2 regions of the Pseudomonas sp. LB1P83 genome follow, and region 1 is predicted to be linked to the other one. Evidence: riboswitches for the same ligand, from Rfam matches in the RefSeq annotation. Region 1 holds a riboswitch; the other holds the start of a gene.
The links. Region 1 has a riboswitch for cobalamin ahead of cobW (cobalamin biosynthesis protein CobW). Riboswitches for the same ligand answer to the same signal wherever they lie in the genome.
Positions count from the first base shown of each region.

Region 2: another riboswitch for cobalamin. It lies ahead of cobO (cob(I)yrinic acid a,c-diamide adenosyltransferase); the one in region 1 lies ahead of cobW (cobalamin biosynthesis protein CobW).

Region 1 is NZ_CM142709.1:2,501,610-2,509,886, reverse strand. It holds gene ACYZTY_RS11710 (vWA domain-containing protein) at 1-253, opposite strand, end outside; gene ACYZTY_RS11705 (ATP-binding protein) at 373-1,371, opposite strand; gene cobN (cobaltochelatase subunit CobN) at 1,524-5,417, opposite strand; gene cobW (cobalamin biosynthesis protein CobW) at 5,421-6,482, opposite strand; cobalamin riboswitch at 6,581-6,794, opposite strand; cobalamin riboswitch at 6,989-7,216, shown strand; gene ACYZTY_RS11690 (CbtB domain-containing protein) at 7,337-7,528, shown strand; gene ACYZTY_RS11685 (CbtA family protein) at 7,540-8,244, shown strand; gene ACYZTY_RS11680 (cobalamin biosynthesis protein) at 8,241-8,277, shown strand, end outside.
Region 2 is NZ_CM142709.1:1,548,874-1,557,150, reverse strand. It holds gene ACYZTY_RS07105 (cobyric acid synthase) at 1-1,238, opposite strand, end outside; gene cobD (threonine-phosphate decarboxylase CobD) at 1,235-2,227, opposite strand; gene cbiB (adenosylcobinamide-phosphate synthase CbiB) at 2,220-3,128, opposite strand; gene bluB (5,6-dimethylbenzimidazole synthase) at 3,125-3,775, opposite strand; gene ACYZTY_RS07085 (cobyrinate a,c-diamide synthase) at 3,772-5,172, opposite strand; gene cobO (cob(I)yrinic acid a,c-diamide adenosyltransferase) at 5,169-5,780, opposite strand; cobalamin riboswitch at 5,862-6,091, opposite strand; gene ACYZTY_RS07075 (hypothetical protein) at 6,246-6,842, shown strand; gene ACYZTY_RS07070 (PQQ-dependent sugar dehydrogenase) at 6,911-8,224, shown strand.

The DNA of each region.
Region 1 (8,277 bases):
ACCCCGCCGAGGCTTTCAAGCCTTGCACCTGCCACTTCGGTGCATGGCCGCTGGCGGTCAACAAGGCCAGACGCGCGCGTTGGCGATACGCGTCGTCGAACAATTGCGCAAGCAACCCCTTGGCATCGCTCAACGCCTGATGACGGCGGGTCGAAGCCGATGCGTCGACGATCACCAGCCACAGTTCATGAGGGGATCGGGTACGCAGGTGAAACAGCACATCGCTGTGCTGACGAGGGCGACCATTGAGCAAGGTGCCGGGCCAGTTGATCGAGCCGCTGCGCGCGGCGTGATGCTTGCCCTGTTTACCGTTATCCAGCCGTCCTGCGCGGGGTCTGGCATTCGCCCCCGCGTCAGAACGAGGGCGAATGCCTAGGGCTTTTTTGGCCAGCTCGGCACTTCACGCCGGGCACCGACCGGCAACGCCTGGGCGGGCATTTCACCCCATTGGCCCTGGCCTTCGCTCGGACTGGAAGATTGAGCCGAAGGCGACTGATTGTGTTGCGGCGGTGGTGGCGATTGCTCGCGACGACGATGACGCAGGGCGAACTCGGCAACGGCGTCGATGTCTTCCTCGGCGATAGCGCTCGCCCCTCGCCATGCGGCGTGAGCACGGGCAGCTCGCAACCAGACCAGATCGGCGCGCAGACCATCGACACCGGCGGCGAAACAACGCTCGGTAATCTGCGCCAGTGCTTCATCATCCAGGGGGATGCCCGCCAATGCGCTACGCGCCTTCTGGCAACGTTCACGCAGCGACTGCTGCTGGCCTTCCCATTCAGCGCAAAAGCGCTGGGGATCGCTGTCGAAATCCAGACGCCGACGGATGATCTGGCCACGTTCAGCCGGTGCGGTATGACCACCGAGGGCTACGTTCAGACCAAAACGGTCGAGCAGTTGCGGCCGCAGTTCGCCCTCTTCCGGGTTCATGGTGCCGATCAATACAAACTTTGCCGAATGCCGGTGGGAAATGCCGTCGCGCTCGATCAGGTTGGTGCCGCTGGCGGCCACGTCGAGCAACAGGTCGACGAGGTGATCGGGCAGCAGATTGACTTCATCGACGTAAAGCACACCGCCGTCGGCCTTGGCCAATACGCCAGGGGAAAACTGGGCGCGGCCTTCGCTCAGCGCGGCGTCGAGGTCGAGGGTGCCGACCAGCCGCTCCTCGGTGGCACCGAGGGGCAAGGTGACGAATTGACCGCTGGCCAGCAAGTCCGCGAGGCCTCGGGCGAGGGTCGATTTGGCCATGCCGCGTGGGCCTTCGATCAGCACGCCGCCGATTTTCGGGTCGATGGCGGTCAGGTAGAGGGCGAGCTTCAGATCGTCGGCGCCGACCACGGCGGAGAGCGGGAAATGCGGGGTGTCGGTCATTTATATATCTCGGTCATGGTCGGCAAAATCAAAAACACGTCGATCCCTGTGGGGGCGAGCCTGCTCGCGATAGCGGCATGTCAGACAACATCTTTGTCAGCTGAACGAATGCAATCGCGAGCAGGCTCACTCCTACAGGGTTTTGCAGCGCGTCAGGTTTCTTCTTCTATATCCAGCAGGAGGTTTTCCAGCGCTTCGCGATACGCCCCCGGCTCTTGCCACATCCCGCGCTGCTGCGCCTCGAGCATCCGCTCGGTCATGTCGCGCAGCGCATGAGGATTATGCTCACGGACAAAATCCCGGGTCGCCGGATCGAGCAGATACGCATCCGCCAGTAACGCATATTGATGATCGTCGATCAGTTGCGTCGTGGCGTCGAACGCGAACAGATTATCCACCGTCGCTGCCAGTTCGAACGCGCCTTTGTAACCGTGACGCTTCACGCCGTCGATCCACTTAGGATTGGCCGCCCGCGAGCGGATCACCCGGTTCAGCTCTTCCTTCAAGGTGCGGATCTTCGGCAAGTCCGGCTGACTGTGATCGCCGTGGTAGCTGGCCGCTGCTTCACCGCTAAGGCTTTCAACGGCGGCGAGCATGCCACCCTGAAATTGGTAATAGTCGTTGGAATCGAGCAAGTCATGCTCGCGATTGTCCTGGTTTTGCAGCACGGCCTGAACCTGGCTCAGGCGCTGGGCGAATTGTTCGCGGGCCGCGGTGCCTTCATCGGAGCCGCCGTAAGCGTAGCCGCCCCAGTTCAGGTAAACCTCGGCCAGATCCTCGCGGCTTTGCCACAGACGACCGTCGATGGCGCCCTGCACGCCTGCGCCATAAGCACCGGGCTTGGCACCGAAAATCCGCCAACCGGCCTGACGCCTGGCCGCTTCTTCGTCCAGGCCCGATTGCATCAACGCTTCACGTTCCGCACGCACCTTGGCGGCCAACGGGTTGAGGTCGTCTGGCTCGTCGAGCGCGGCGACGGCTTGCACGGCGGCGTCGAACAGGCGGATCAGATTGGCAAACGCATCGCGGAAGAATCCGGAAACCCGCAAGGTCACGTCCACGCGCGGACGGTCGAGCAAGCTCAGCGGCAGAATTTCAAAGTCGTCGACCCGTTGGCTGCCGGTGGCCCAGACCGGACGCACACCCATCAGCGCCATGGCCTGGGCGATGTCGTCGCCGCCGGTGCGCATGGTCGCGGTGCCCCAGACGGACAGGCCGAGCTGGCGCAAGTGATCGCCGTGGTCCTGCAAATGCCGTTCGAGAATCAGGTTCGCCGACTGAAAACCGATGCGCCACGCGGTGGTGGTCGGCAGGTTGCGCACGTCCACCGAGTAGAAATTACGCCCGGTCGGCAGCACGTCCAGCCGACCGCGACTCGGTGCGCCACTGGGGCCGGCCGGGACGAATCGGCCGCACAGGGCGTCGAGCAGGCCGCGCATTTCTGCCGGGCCGCAGGCGTCCAGACGTGGTGCGACCACTTCACGCAGACTGTCGAGGATGGCGCCAACCTCATCCCAACCCCTCTCCTGTGGGAACAGGTATTTGTGGCGAGGGAGCTTGCTCCCGTTGGACTGCGCAGCAGTCCCATTTTCTGGGTCCGCTTCGCGAACCAACGGGAGCAAGCTCCCTCGCCACAAAAGCTCACTCCCACAGGATTCGGGGTTGGCATTCAACGTCTGCGAGATCAGTTGAGCGGCGAACAATTCCAGGCGTTCGCGGGTATCTCCGGCGGTACGCCAGATTTCTTCGCTCATCGATTGCAAGGCATCCGGTCGCGGCCCGGTCCACGGTTCGGCCAACGCACAATCCAGCGGATCGAACCCCAACTCGAACGCCTTGGCCAACGCCCGCAACAAACTCGACTGCGCCCCACGACCATCGCCACGGGGAATGCGCAACAGCGCCAACAACGTATCGATGCGCAAGCGCCCGGTCGGCGACTCGCCAAAGATGTGCAGGCCATCGCGGATCTGCGATTCCTTCAAATCGCACAAGTAGGTGTCCAGCCGCGGCAACCAGATCGCCGCATCGGCGTCGCTGTTGAGCTTTTCGTCCAGTTGCAGTTCACGGTCGATGTGCGTGTCGCGCACCAGTTGCAGAATGTCGCGCTGCAACTCCCGGGCACGGCGCGGGTCGAGCAATTGCGCTTCGTAATACTCGTCGGCCAGCAACTCAAGGTTGCGCAACGGGCCGTAGGTTTCGGCGCGGGTCAGCGGCGGCATCAGGTGGTCGATGATCACCGCCTGGGTGCGGCGCTTGGCCTGGGCGCCCTCGCCCGGGTCGTTGACGATGAATGGATAGATGTTCGGCAGCGGCCCGAGCAGCGCGTCCGGCCAGCAGTTTTCCGACAGCCCGACACCTTTGCCCGGCAGCCATTCAAGGTTGCCGTGCTTGCCAACGTGGATCACGCCGTGGGCGCCATAGGTGTTGCGCAGCCAGAAGTAGAACGCCAGGTAACCGTGGGGCGGCACCAGGTCCGGGTCGTGATACACCGCGCTCGGATCAACCTGATAACCCCGCGCCGGTTGAATACCGACAAAGGTCAGACCAAAGCGCAACCCGGCGATCATCATTCGTCCGTCACGGCACATCGGATCGCTGTCGGGCGTGCCCCAGCGCTCCAGCACGGCGTGCTGATTGGCCTCGGGCAAGGCGTTGAACATCCGCCGATAGTCGTCCAGCGCCTGGCTTTGCTGACAGGGACGCTGGTCGATCGTGTCGAGGTCGTTGCTGACGCCGCCGAGCAATTGTTGAATCAACGCAGTGCCGCTTTCCGGCAATTCGGCGGGCAACGGATAACCTTCGGTGTGCAGCGCACGCAGGATGTTCAGCGCGGCGGCCGGGGTGTCGAGGCCCACGCCATTGCCGATGCGTCCGTCGCGGGTCGGGTAGTTGGCGAGGATCAGCGCGATGCGTTTTTCGCGGTTCGGCACCCGGGCCAGATCGATCCAGCGCCGCGCCAGTTCGGCGACGAAATCCATGCGCTCCGGTTGCGCCCGATAGCACACCACGTCCGACTGACTGCGCTCGCTGCGCCACGCCAGGTCCTTGAAGCTGATCGGCCGGCTGATAATCCGCCCGTCCAGCTCCGGCAAGGCGATGTGCATTGCCAGGTCACGCGGGCCGAGGCCTTGCTCGCTGGCACGCCAGCCCGGCTCGTTGTCCTGAGCACAGATCGCCTGGATCACTGGGATGTTGCGACGAAACGGTCGCAAGTGCGGCGCTTCGGGGCTGGACTGGGCGAAGCCGGTGGTGTTGAGAATCACGCCCGCCTCGACTTCATCCAGCAGATCCTCGACCACCGTCAGGCAGCCGGGTTCTTTTAAACTGGCCAGCGCAATCGGCAAAGGGTTCAGGCCCGCGGCCTGCAAACGCTGGCAGAAAACATCGATAAAAGCGGTGTTCGCCGCCTGCAAATGCGAGCGATAAAACAGCACCGCTGCAACCGGTTGATCGGCCTGCCAGTCAGCTTGCCAATCGTGAAGGTCTGCGGGGCTTTTGTGCGGGTGGTAAATCGCCGTGCGCGGCAGGGTTTGCGGCTCGGCCCACACGTAATCGCGATCCAGCCAGCGATTGGCCAGGCAGCGGAAAAAATCCAGGGCATTGGCCATGCCGCCCTGACGCAAGAACTGCCAGAGGCGGTCGCGGTCGTTGGCAGCCACGCTGCTCAGGTCGCTGAGTTCCGGGTCCGGGCGATCATCGCCGGGCACCAGAATCAGCTGCACGCCACGCTGGGACAGCTCCACCAGACGTTCGACACCGTAACGCCAATAGGCGATGCCGCCGTGCAGCGAAATCAGTATCACCTTGGCGTGGCGCAGCACTTCGTCGACATACAGGTCGACCGACGCATGATTCTGCACCTGCATCGGGTTGGCCAGGCGCACGCTCGGGTAATCGTCCGGCAACTGTTGCGCCGCTTCGGCGAGCAGCGCCAGGCTGGAGTCACCGCTGCACAGGATCACCAGCTCGGCGGGGGTTTGTCCAAGGTCGGCAATGTTGTCATCCGACACGAAACCGCCGGGCTGGGTCCTGAGCAGGTGCATGGCTTAAGCGCTGAGCGCAGCGCGCAATTGCGCTTCGATTAGAATTCCGTCCAGTTCCTGGCCGATCAATACCAGGCGCGTGGCGCGCGCTTCATCGGCGCCCCACTGACGGTCGAAATGCTTGTCGAAACGCGTGCCCACGCCCTGGATCAGCAGGCGCATCGGTTTGTTCGGGATCGCGGCGAAACCTTTGACCCGCAGGATGCCGTGCTGAACCACCAGCTGGGTCAGCGCGTCCAGCAGCAGGCTTTCGTCGGCTTGCGGCAGTTCGATGGAGATCGAATCGAAGGCGTCGTGATCGTGATCGTCTTCACCTTCGTGGTGGTGATCGTGATGGCTGTGACGACTGTCGATGTGTTCTTCGGAACCGGCACCGAGGCCGATCAGCACGTCCAGTGGCACGCGCCCGCTGCTGGCTTCGATGACTTTTACCGCTGGCGGCAGTTCTTCGGCGACTTCCAGGCGCACACGGGCCAGGTCTTCAGGGCTGATCAAGTCGGCCTTGTTGAGGATCACCAGGTCGGCGCTGGCCAGTTGGTCGGCGAACAGCTCGTGCAGCGGCGATTCGTGATCCAGGTTCGGGTCGAGTTTGCGTTGGGCATCGACCTGGTCCGGGAACGCGGCGAAGGTGCCGGCGGCGACCGCTGGGCTATCGACCACGGTGATGACCGCGTCAACGGTGCAGGCGCTGCGGATTTCCGGCCACTGGAAGGCTTGAACCAAGGGCTTTGGCAAGGCCAGGCCGGAGGTTTCGATGAGGATGTGGTCGAGGTCACCGCGACGGGCGACGAGTTCGCGCATCACCGGGAAGAATTCTTCCTGGACGGTGCAGCACAGGCAGCCGTTGGCCAATTCGTAGACGCGACCGTTGGCTTCTTCTTCAGTGCAACCGATGGAGCACTGTTTGAGGATTTCACCGTCGATGCCCAGCTCGCCAAACTCGTTGACGATCACCGCGATGCGGCGGCCCTGGGCGTTGTCGAGCATGTGCCGCAGCAAGGTGGTTTTGCCCGAGCCGAGGAAGCCGGTAACGATGGTGACGGGGAGTTTGGCCAGTGTTTTCATCGGATGCCCTTTGGCAAGGTGGCGGGCATACGGGACGACAATCGCAGCGACGGGCGCGCGCGGAAGAGTTCGCCACCGGATCACCCCGCCCGGTTGTAGTGAGAATCTGTGTCGAGGCAGGTCTCCTGGCTGACGGTGTGCCGGGCGGTTGGCCTGGCATTCGCTGCGCCTTCCCGCGAACCCGTTGGACAGGGCTTGCAGTGGCGTGGCAGCGAACATCACCGTTCACAGTTGCGGGGGCAGCCGCGGCATCGACCGCGTTCCCTTCTTAGCTTCGGCAAATGCCGAAGAACCTCGAAAGCGCAAGGCTACGCATCGCGTCGGGGCGGGTCAATGTTCAGCTTGGTTCAGTGGTGACTGTGAGGGCCTCTTCGCGGGCAAGCCTCGCTCCTACAGGACCGCGACGCCCTTGTAGGAGCGAGGCTTGCCCGCGAAGGCGTCACCTCGGTCCGGGATCTGGCATTGAGAACCCATGCCAATTGACTCCCGCGCCCCGCCCATGCTCTCCTACACGCCTTGTTACGGGTGCCCTTCACAGGGTGAAACGGGAAACCGGTGAATCATGTGCTTTACTCAAAGCCATGTCAGTCCGGTGCTGCCCCCGCAACGGTAAGCGAGCGAAGCGTCAAATCCACTGTGCCAGCAGTTCGGCATGGGAAGGTGATGCTTGCAGGTTCAGGCGCAAGCCTTGGCCCCTCGTGAGCCCGGAGACCGGCCCGCAACACAAAGTGACCTTTACGATCACTGAATAACAAACCCGCGGTGGGTGGGCGCTGTTTGAACCTCTGCGTGCCCGACTCGCAGGGGTCTTCCATGCGCTCTATTCACCCGCTGACAGACCAGAGGGAAGCGCCATGTCGATCATCAGCAGCACTAGCCACACAACGGCCAGCACCACCACGACCCTGACTCAACGCCTGACCGCTGCCGTTTGCGCATCGATCCTTGGCGCGTGCCTTGTGTATTTCGCCGGTTTCTCGCACATCGAAGCGGTCCACAACGCCGCGCACGATACCCGTCACAGCTCCGCCTTCCCGTGCCATTGAGATCTGCTGACATGATCAAGCGTATTGCGCAAACCGCAGGTTTCACTGGGCTGCTGGCCGCCCTGTTGCTGACCCTGCTGCAGAGCTTCTGGGTCGCGCCGCTGATTCTGCAGGCCGAAACCTACGAAAAATCCGAGCCTGCCGCGGTTGAAGTTCACGAACACGCCGCGGGTGTCGCCGCTCACACTCACGATGCCGAAGCCTGGGAACCGGAAGACGGCTGGCAGCGCGTTTTGTCGACCACGGGCGGCAACCTGGTGGTAGCCGTCGGCTTCGCCCTGATGCTCGCCGGTCTCTACACCTTGCGTGCACCGACCAAAACCTCGCAGGGCTTGCTCTGGGGCCTGGCCGGTTACGCGACCTTCGTGCTGGCGCCGACCCTCGGCCTGCCGCCTGAACTGCCGGGCACTGCCGCGGCCGATCTGGCCCAACGGCAACTCTGGTGGATCGGCACGGCCGCTTCCACGGCTGTCGGCATCGCGCTGATTGTGTTCAGCCGCCACTGGCTGATGAAGATTCTGGGCGTGGCCATTCTGGCCGTTCCGCACGTGATCGGCGCGCCACAACCGGAAGTGCACTCGATGCTGGCCCCGGAAGCTCTGGAAGCGCAGTTCAAAATCGCTTCGCAGCTGACCAACGTCGCATTCTGGCTGGCCCTGGGCCTGATCAGCGCGTGGTTGTTCCGCCGCAAAAACGACGGCCAATACCACGCATGACAGATACCGGCACAGCGCCGACTTTAGTGGTCG
Region 2 (8,277 bases), 950 kb from region 1:
CCATCGCAGCGACCATCGTCCAGCTGCACGGCAGCGTTTTCCAGCGCTGGCCCGGTGGTCACCCCGGCATGAATTTCGTAGCCGCTGACCTCGGCATCTTCCAGCGCCAGACGACCGTGCACATTGCGCAATTGCTTCTCTTCTTCGAGCTGCGTTTCGAACGCCAGCAAGCCCAGACCGGCACTGGAACCCGGCTCGCCTTCGAGGCCCAGCGGGTCATGCACCTGCTCACCGAGCATTTGCAGACCGCCGCAAATCCCCAGCACTTTTCCACCGTAGCGCAGATGACGACTGATCGCCGTGTCCCAGCCATTGGCGCGCAAATACCCGAGGTCGCTGCGCACGCTTTTTGAGCCGGGGAGAATGATCAGGTCGGCCGGCGGGATCGCCTGGCCAGGGCCGATGAATTGCAGGTCCACTTGTGGATGCAGGCGCAGCGGATCGAAATCGGTGTGGTTGCTGATGCGCGGCAGTACCGGCACCACCACTTTCAGCACGCGCTCAGCCTTGTCGGTCTGGCGCTGATCGATGCCGTCCTCGGCTTCCAGGTGCAGATCCATCACATACGGCAGAACGCCGATCACCGGTTTGCCGGTGCGCGCTTCCAGCCAGTCCAGCCCCGGTTGCAGCAAGGCGATGTCGCCGCGAAAACGGTTGATGATGAAGCCTTTGACCCGCGCCTGTTCGGTCGGCGACAGCAGTTCCAGCGTGCCCACCAGATGCGCGAATACACCGCCGCGGTTGATGTCGGCGATCAACACCACCGGGCAATCCACCGCTTCGGCAAACCCCATGTTGGCGATATCGCCGGCACGCAGATTGATCTCGGCCGGCGAACCCGCGCCTTCGACCATCACCACCGGATACGCCACGCTCAATCGTTCATGGGAGGCCAGCACCGCTTGCATGGCGATGGCTTTGTAGTCGTGATAGGCCACCGCGTTCATCGTCGTGACCGCGCGACCATGAATGATCACTTGGGCACCGGTATCGCTGTTGGGTTTGAGCAGCACCGGGTTCATGTCGGTGTGCGGCTCAAGGTTGGCCGCCTGGGCCTGAACCGCCTGGGCGCGGCCGATCTCGCCACCGTCGGCGGTCACGGCACTGTTAAGCGCCATGTTCTGCGGTTTGAACGGCACGACGCGCACGCCCTGACGCGTGACCCAGCGACACAACGCCGTCACCAGCGTGCTTTTACCGGCATCGGACGTGGTGCCCTGCACCATTAGCGTGGTCATTGGGATTCCTTGGCGAAGGCCTGAAGTGCTTGTTCAAGACGCAGCCAGTCCGCCTCATCCGCAGGCAAGCCGAAACGCACACTGCTGTTGTGGGCGAACAACCGCAGCAAGATGCCACGTTGTGCCATGAACTCGTGAAGCGCTTCGGCATGCTCGGTGATCAGCCATTGAAACAACGCGCAGCCACCCTGCGGCTGGAAACCATACTGCCCGAGCAAAAGCGCGAGGCGTTCGCTGGCCTCTTCGCTGCGCACTCGTTGCCTTGCGTGGCCTTCGGTGTCCAGCAAACAGGCTTGGCCCAACACCCGTGTCGGCCCGCTGACCGCCCAGGGCCCGACCTGCTCGGCAAGCAATTTGAGCAGTTTGCGCTCAGCCAGCACAAAGCCCAGCCGCACACCGGCCAGGCCAAAAAACTTGCCGAAGGAACGCAACACGATCAAGCCGACCTGATGGGCAAATGGCGCCACGCTCAACTGCGGCGTGTTGTCTATGAACGCTTCGTCCACCACCAGCCAGCCACCGCGCGAGGCCAACCGGGCATGCCAGTCGAGCAGACGACTCGGGGTCAGGCTCAGTCCCGTCGGGTTGTTCGGGTTGACCACCACCAGCACGTCGAGGCTGTCGATGTAGAAGTCGACTTCCTGCTCCAGCACCTCTCGCACGATGTAGCCATTGCGCCGCCATGCCTCAGCATGTTCGGCGTAACACGGCGACAGCACGCCGACCTTGCCGGCACGACGTAAACGCGGCAGCAACTGGATGGCCATTTGCGAACCGGCGACCGGCAGCACCTGGGCAGCGCCGTAATAGTCGCAAGCTGCCTGCTCCAGACCGTCATCGGTTTCCGGCAAACGCGCCCAGGCCCGCAGCGGAATGTCCGGGATCGGGAATGGCCACGGCGCGAGGCCGCTGGACAGGTCCAGCCAATCGGCTTCGGCAATGCCGTATTCGAGCGCCGCCTTGCGCAAGCGGCCACCGTGCTCAAGCATAGAATTCAGCTCCCACGCAGAGAATCAGCAGCCATAACCATACCCCGCGCTGGACCAATTGCCAGCCACGGTCGATGGAGTCGGCATCCGCCGGCACACCTTCGCCCAGTTGTGGACGCTGATGCAGTTCACCGTGATAGATCGCCGCCCCGCCCAACTCAACGCCGAGCGCACCGGCACCGGCCGCCATCACCGGCCCGGCGTTCGGGCTGTCCCAGGTCGGGCCCTGGGTGCGCCAGCATTTCAACGCCAGTCGGGTTTTGCCCAGCAGCGCGTAGGTCAATGCCACCAGGCGCGCAGGAATGTAGTTGAGGACGTCGTCGATCTTCGCCGCTGCCCAACCGAAACGTTCGAAGCGTTCGTTGCGATAACCCCACATCGCGTCCAGGGTGTTGCTCAAACGGTAGAGCACCACGCCAGGCGCGCCGGCCACGGCAAACCAGAACAACGCAGCGAATACCGCATCGCTGCCGTTTTCCAGGACTGATTCAGTGGCGGCGCGAGCGACTTCGGTTTTATCCAGTTCACTGGTCTGACGGCTGACCAGATAGCCGACACGGATGCGCGCCTCATCCAGATCATCGCTGCGCAGGGCCTTGGCCACCGGTTCGACGTGTTCGCCGAGGCTGCGCATGCCGAGGGCGCAATAGAGCGCGAGAATCTCGACGATCCAGCCGACATAAGGCGCCCAGGAAAACGCCGTGGCCAGCAAGGTCAGCGGCACGACTGCAATCACCCAGGCGGTGACGCCGTGACTGCGCCAGCCACGCCCCTCACCATTGAAACGTTGCTCGATGCGGTCGGCAAAACGGCCGAACGCCACCAGCGGATGCCAGCGTTTGGGTTCACCCAGCAGCGCGTCCAGCGCCACCGCGGCGACACTCAATAACGCCACACTCATTGACTCACCCCCCAATAATTTTCATACAGCAACTCACTGAGCGGACGCGCCTGCGCCCACCCTTCGAGTACCAGCATCGGCGCCGGATAGAATTCCTTGACCGGGCCGAGGCAAAGAACCGCCAATGGCTTGGCCCCGGGCGGCAAACCCAGCAGATCCGCCAACGCTTGCGGCTCGAACAGCGACACCCAGCCCATGCCCAGACCTTCGGCGCGGGAGGCCAGCCAAAGGTTCTGGATCGCGCAGGACAACGACGCCATGTCCATTTCCGGCAAAGTGCGACGCCCGAAGATGTGGCGCTCGCGATCGTCCATCAGCGCGGCGACCAGCACCTCGGCGCAATCGTTGATGCCTTCGACCTTGAGCTTCATGAATTCGTCGGTGCGCTCGCCGAGGGCTTCGGCGGTGCGGATGCGTTCTTCTTCCACCAACTGCTGGATCTTGCCGCGCAGTGTGCGGTCGCTGATGCGGATGAAACGCCAGGGTTGCATCAGGCCCACGCTGGGGGCCTGATGGGCGGCTTCGAGCAGGCGCCGTAATAACTCGGGCTCGACGGTGCCGCCGCTGAAGTGGCGCATGTCGCGGCGTTCGCCGATGGCTCGATAAACTGCGTCGCGTTCGGCCTGGCTGAATGCGTTGTCAGTCATGGCCTCTTAGCGAGCAGGCTCGCTCCCACATCAGATGGAGTTCTGCCTGACGAAACGCGGTCCCCTGTAGGAGTGAGCCTGCTCGCGATGGCTGTCTCACGGTCAGGCACAAACAATGCGGCAACCGCCGATGGATTGGACGGAAAATAAAAGTGCACATAAGAAGCCGTCATCCGCCCCTCACGATAAACCGCCTCCGCCCCACGCCCGCCATTCGGGCTCAACCCACGAGCAATCGGCTCAAGCTCGGTGCTGGTCAGCGAGTGGTGATAGGTGTGCCCGCGCAACGAACCTTCCGGCAACTCAACCGCTTGCAACGCCAGCGCAGCCAGGCGTTTCTGCATCACCGCATCACCGGCCAGCAAACCCACCAGTTCAGCGCGAGTGCCTTCGACGTCGGTCAACGAATCAAGCAGGTACAACATCCCACCACACTCGGCCAACAACGGTTTGCCGGCGGCATGATGGGCGCGGATCGCATTCAGCATCGAGGTGTTCTGTGACAGCGCCACATGGTGCAATTCCGGATAACCGCCTGGTAGATAAAGGCTGTCAGCCTCTGGTAAATCAGCATCGCGGATCGGCGAGAAAAACAGCAATTCGGCGCCCATCGCCCGCAGCAGATCCAGGCTCGCACCGTAGGTGAAGGCAAACGCTTCATCACGGGCCACGGCGATTCGCACACCGGCCAGCAAAGGCTCAGCGACAATCATTTCAGGCGCGGCGAATTCCACGGCGGGCGGCAGCGCCACATCGCAACTGCTGGCCAGCGATTCGGCCGCCGCATCGAGGCGCAGGTCGAGATCGTTCAACTCGCTGGCCTGGACCAGACCGAGATGACGACTCGGCAGTTCAATCCCGGTCTCGCGCGACAACGCGCCGTACCAGCGCAAACCTTCGGTCAGGCTGCCTTCGAGCAATTGCGCATGACGCAACGTGCCAACACGATTGGCCAACACACCGGCAAACGGCAAGTCCGGCTGATACTTCGCCAACCCCAGCGCCAGCGCACCGAACGTCTGCGCCATGGCCGTGCCGTCGATCACACCGAGCACCGGCACACCGAAGTGCCGCGCCAGGTCAGCGCTGGACGGCGTGCCGTCGAACAGCCCCATGACGCCTTCGATCAGGATCAGGTCGGCTTCACCGGCGGCTTCCCACAACAGTCGGCGACTTTCCTGCTCGCCGACCATCCACATGTCCAGTTGATACACCGGCGCACCGCTGGCGCGCTCGAGAATCATCGGGTCGAGAAAGTCCGGGCCGCACTTGAACACGCGAACCTTGCGCCCCTGATTGCGATGCAAACGGGCCAGCGCGGCGGTGACGGTGGTCTTGCCCTGACCGGAGGCCGGCGCGGCAATCAGCACCGCCGGGCAATGACGTGGTTGCTTCACAGCTCGACGCCTTTTTGCGCTTTGATCCCGGCCTGGAACGCGTGCTTGATCACACCCATTTCGGTGACCGTGTCGGCCAGCTCGATCATCTCCGGCTTGGCGCCGCGACCGGTGACCACCACGTGTTGCATTGGCGGACGCGCCTGCAGATCAGTGAGTATTTGATCGAGGTCGAGGTAACCGTGCTTGAGGGCGATGTTCAGCTCATCCAGCACCACCAGGCCGATCGATGGATCGCGCAGCAGTTCGCGGGACACTTCCCAAGCAGCTTCGGCAGCGGCGATGTCACGCTGGCGGTCCTGGGTTTCCCAGGTGAAGCCCTCGCCCATCACATGAAAACGCACCTGCTCCGGGAAGCGGCGGAAGAACAATTCTTCGCCAGTGCTGTTGCGCCCCTTGATGAACTGCACCACACCACACTGCATGCCGTGGCCCATGGACCGCGCAAGCATGCCGAACGCCGAACTGCTCTTGCCTTTGCCGTTGCCGGTCAGCACCAGCAGCAGGCCGCACTCATTCGGCGAGTTGGCAATGCGTTCGTCGATCACGGCTTTTTTGCGCTGCATGCGCGCCAGATGGCGTTCGTCACGATCAGGGGAATCAGTCATGGGGGAGCTCTCCGTTGAGGCTGGATAACGGCGGGCAGGCACAAGAATAGACGGCAAGAAGCCTGGCATCGCCCACCGTGATGCCGTTGGATGAATCAGGCCGGTCTCCGGGCTCACGAGCGGCTTGCGCCCGACTGCGCGCCTTCCCATGTCGTCGACACAGTGGCTCAAGGCGCAGTCTTCACTCATTTACCGTTGCGGGGGCAGCGCCGGGATCATGACACTTCGTCGCTTGAAGGTAGTCACTCACCGGCTTCCCTGTTTCACTCTGTCGGCCACCGCCACAGAGCACCTGAAACAAGCCGCGAAGGTTAGAGGGTTGGGGGTGGAGCGTCAATTGAAGACAAAGCGCGGGCGAGCGATATACTGCCGCCGATTAATTTTCTGACACCCGACTTGCACCACACTGTCAGCAGTGATATCAACGCGCCATAACCCAACATCACAATTACAAGGGTAAGCAACATGCAAGGCATGATCATCAGCAATCCGAAGCTGGAATTCCTGCGGCCGGTGCTGGAACGCTGGTTTGACTGTATCGACCGCTACAACGTCGTGCGCGGCGATAACGATACCCCTTACTGGTACGACGAAAAAGCCAATCTCGGCCTGCTCTCCGCCGCGGCCTGGATGGCGGAAATGGTCACGCTGCAACAAGCGCCGACGCGCAAGCAGAGCGAAGAAGGTGAACGCAACGGTCGCGCCGACCTGCTTATCGCCACTCCTGAAGCCACCGCCGAACAACGCGCCTACCTTCAAGCCACTCAACGCTGGCCGCGGGTCAATAGCCTGAACCTGACTCAGGCACTGCAGGAGATCACCAGCGAGGCCAAGCGGATCAGCTATGCCAGCGACCTGAAAATCGGTTGCCTGTTCGTTGCGCCGCAAAAAGCTCAGCAGAGTGCTACACCGGAAGAACTCCAGGACATGCTCGACGACCTGCAAAAGGAACCCAGCTGCGCCGTAGCCTGGTATTTCCCGTACGCCTACCGCAAGCTGCGCAATGAAGCCGGCAACTACCATCCCGGCATCGCTGTCCTGCTCAAGGAAGCCCGCGGCTGACGGGTTGAACCATCGAACGTCTACTCTTCTCTATGATTACGTCAATGCATTCATAGGGAAGATCAGTAATGCGCAAACCCCAGCTCGTTTTCATCATCGCGCTCGCCGGAGGGCTCGCCGCCTGTGGTGAAACCTCCAGCCTGCAAGTCTCGGACGGCACAGGCCCGTCGCCCAAGCTGCCAGAACCGAATAAAACCCTGATCCCGACGGTGAACATCGCCCCGGCGATCGGCTGGCCTGAAGGTAAGAAACCCGTCGCCGCGGCAGGGACTCAAGTGGCGGCGTTTGCCGAAGGCCTCGATCATCCGCGCTGGCTCTATGTGCTGCCCAACGGCGACGTGCTGGTGGCGGAAACCAACGCACCACCCAAACCCGATGACGGCAAAGGTATTCGCGGCTGGGTCATGAAGAAAGTCATGGGCCGTGCCGGCGCTGGCGTCCCCAGCCCAAACCGCATCACGCTGCTGCGCGACAAGGATCACGACGGCGTCGCCGAAACCCGCACGGTGTTCCTGGAAAATCTCAACTCGCCGTTCGGCATGACCCTGGTCGGCAATGACCTGTACGTCGCCGACACCGACCGTTTGCTGCGCTTTCACTATGAAAACGGCGACACGGCGATCAAGTCGCCGCCGATCAAGGTGGTCGATCTGCCGGGTGGCACGCTGAATCACCACTGGACCAAAAACGTCATCGCCAGCAAGGACGGCAGCAAGCTGTACGTCACGGTAGGCTCCAACAGTAACGTCGGCGAAAACGGTCTGGATCAGGAAGAAGGTCGTGCGGCGATCTGGGAAGTGGATCGCGCCACCGGCAATCACCGGATCTTCGCCTCGGGCATTCGCAATCCAAACGGCCTGGCCTGGGAACCTCAGACCGGCGCCCTGTGGACGGCGGTCAATGAGCGGGACGAAATAGGCAGCGATCTGGTGCCGGACTACATCACTTCAGTGAAGGATGGCGGGTTTTACGGCTGGCCCTTCAGCTACTACGGCCAGCACGTCGACATTCGCGTCGAGCCGCAAAACCCCGACCTGGTGGCCAAGGCCATTGCGCCGGACTACGCAGTCGGCCCGCATACCGCGTCGCTGGGCCTGTCGTTTGCCGAGGGCACCACGCTTCCAGCGCAGTTCAAGGAAGGTGCCTTCATCGGCCAGCACGGCTCGTGGAACCGCAAGCCGCACAGTGGTTACAAAGTGATTTTCGTCCCGTTCGCGGGCGGCAAGCCGACCGGGCAACCGATTGATGTGCTCACGGGTTTCCTCAATGAGGATGAGAAAGCCATGGGCCGGCCGGTGGGCGTGGTGATTGATCAGCAGGGAGATTTGCTGGTTGCCGATGATGTGGGGAACAAGGTGTGGCGGGTGTCGACCGCGAAGTAGCTGCACCCGCCCTTGTAGGAGCGAGGCTTGCCCGCGAAGGCGTCGGCACATCC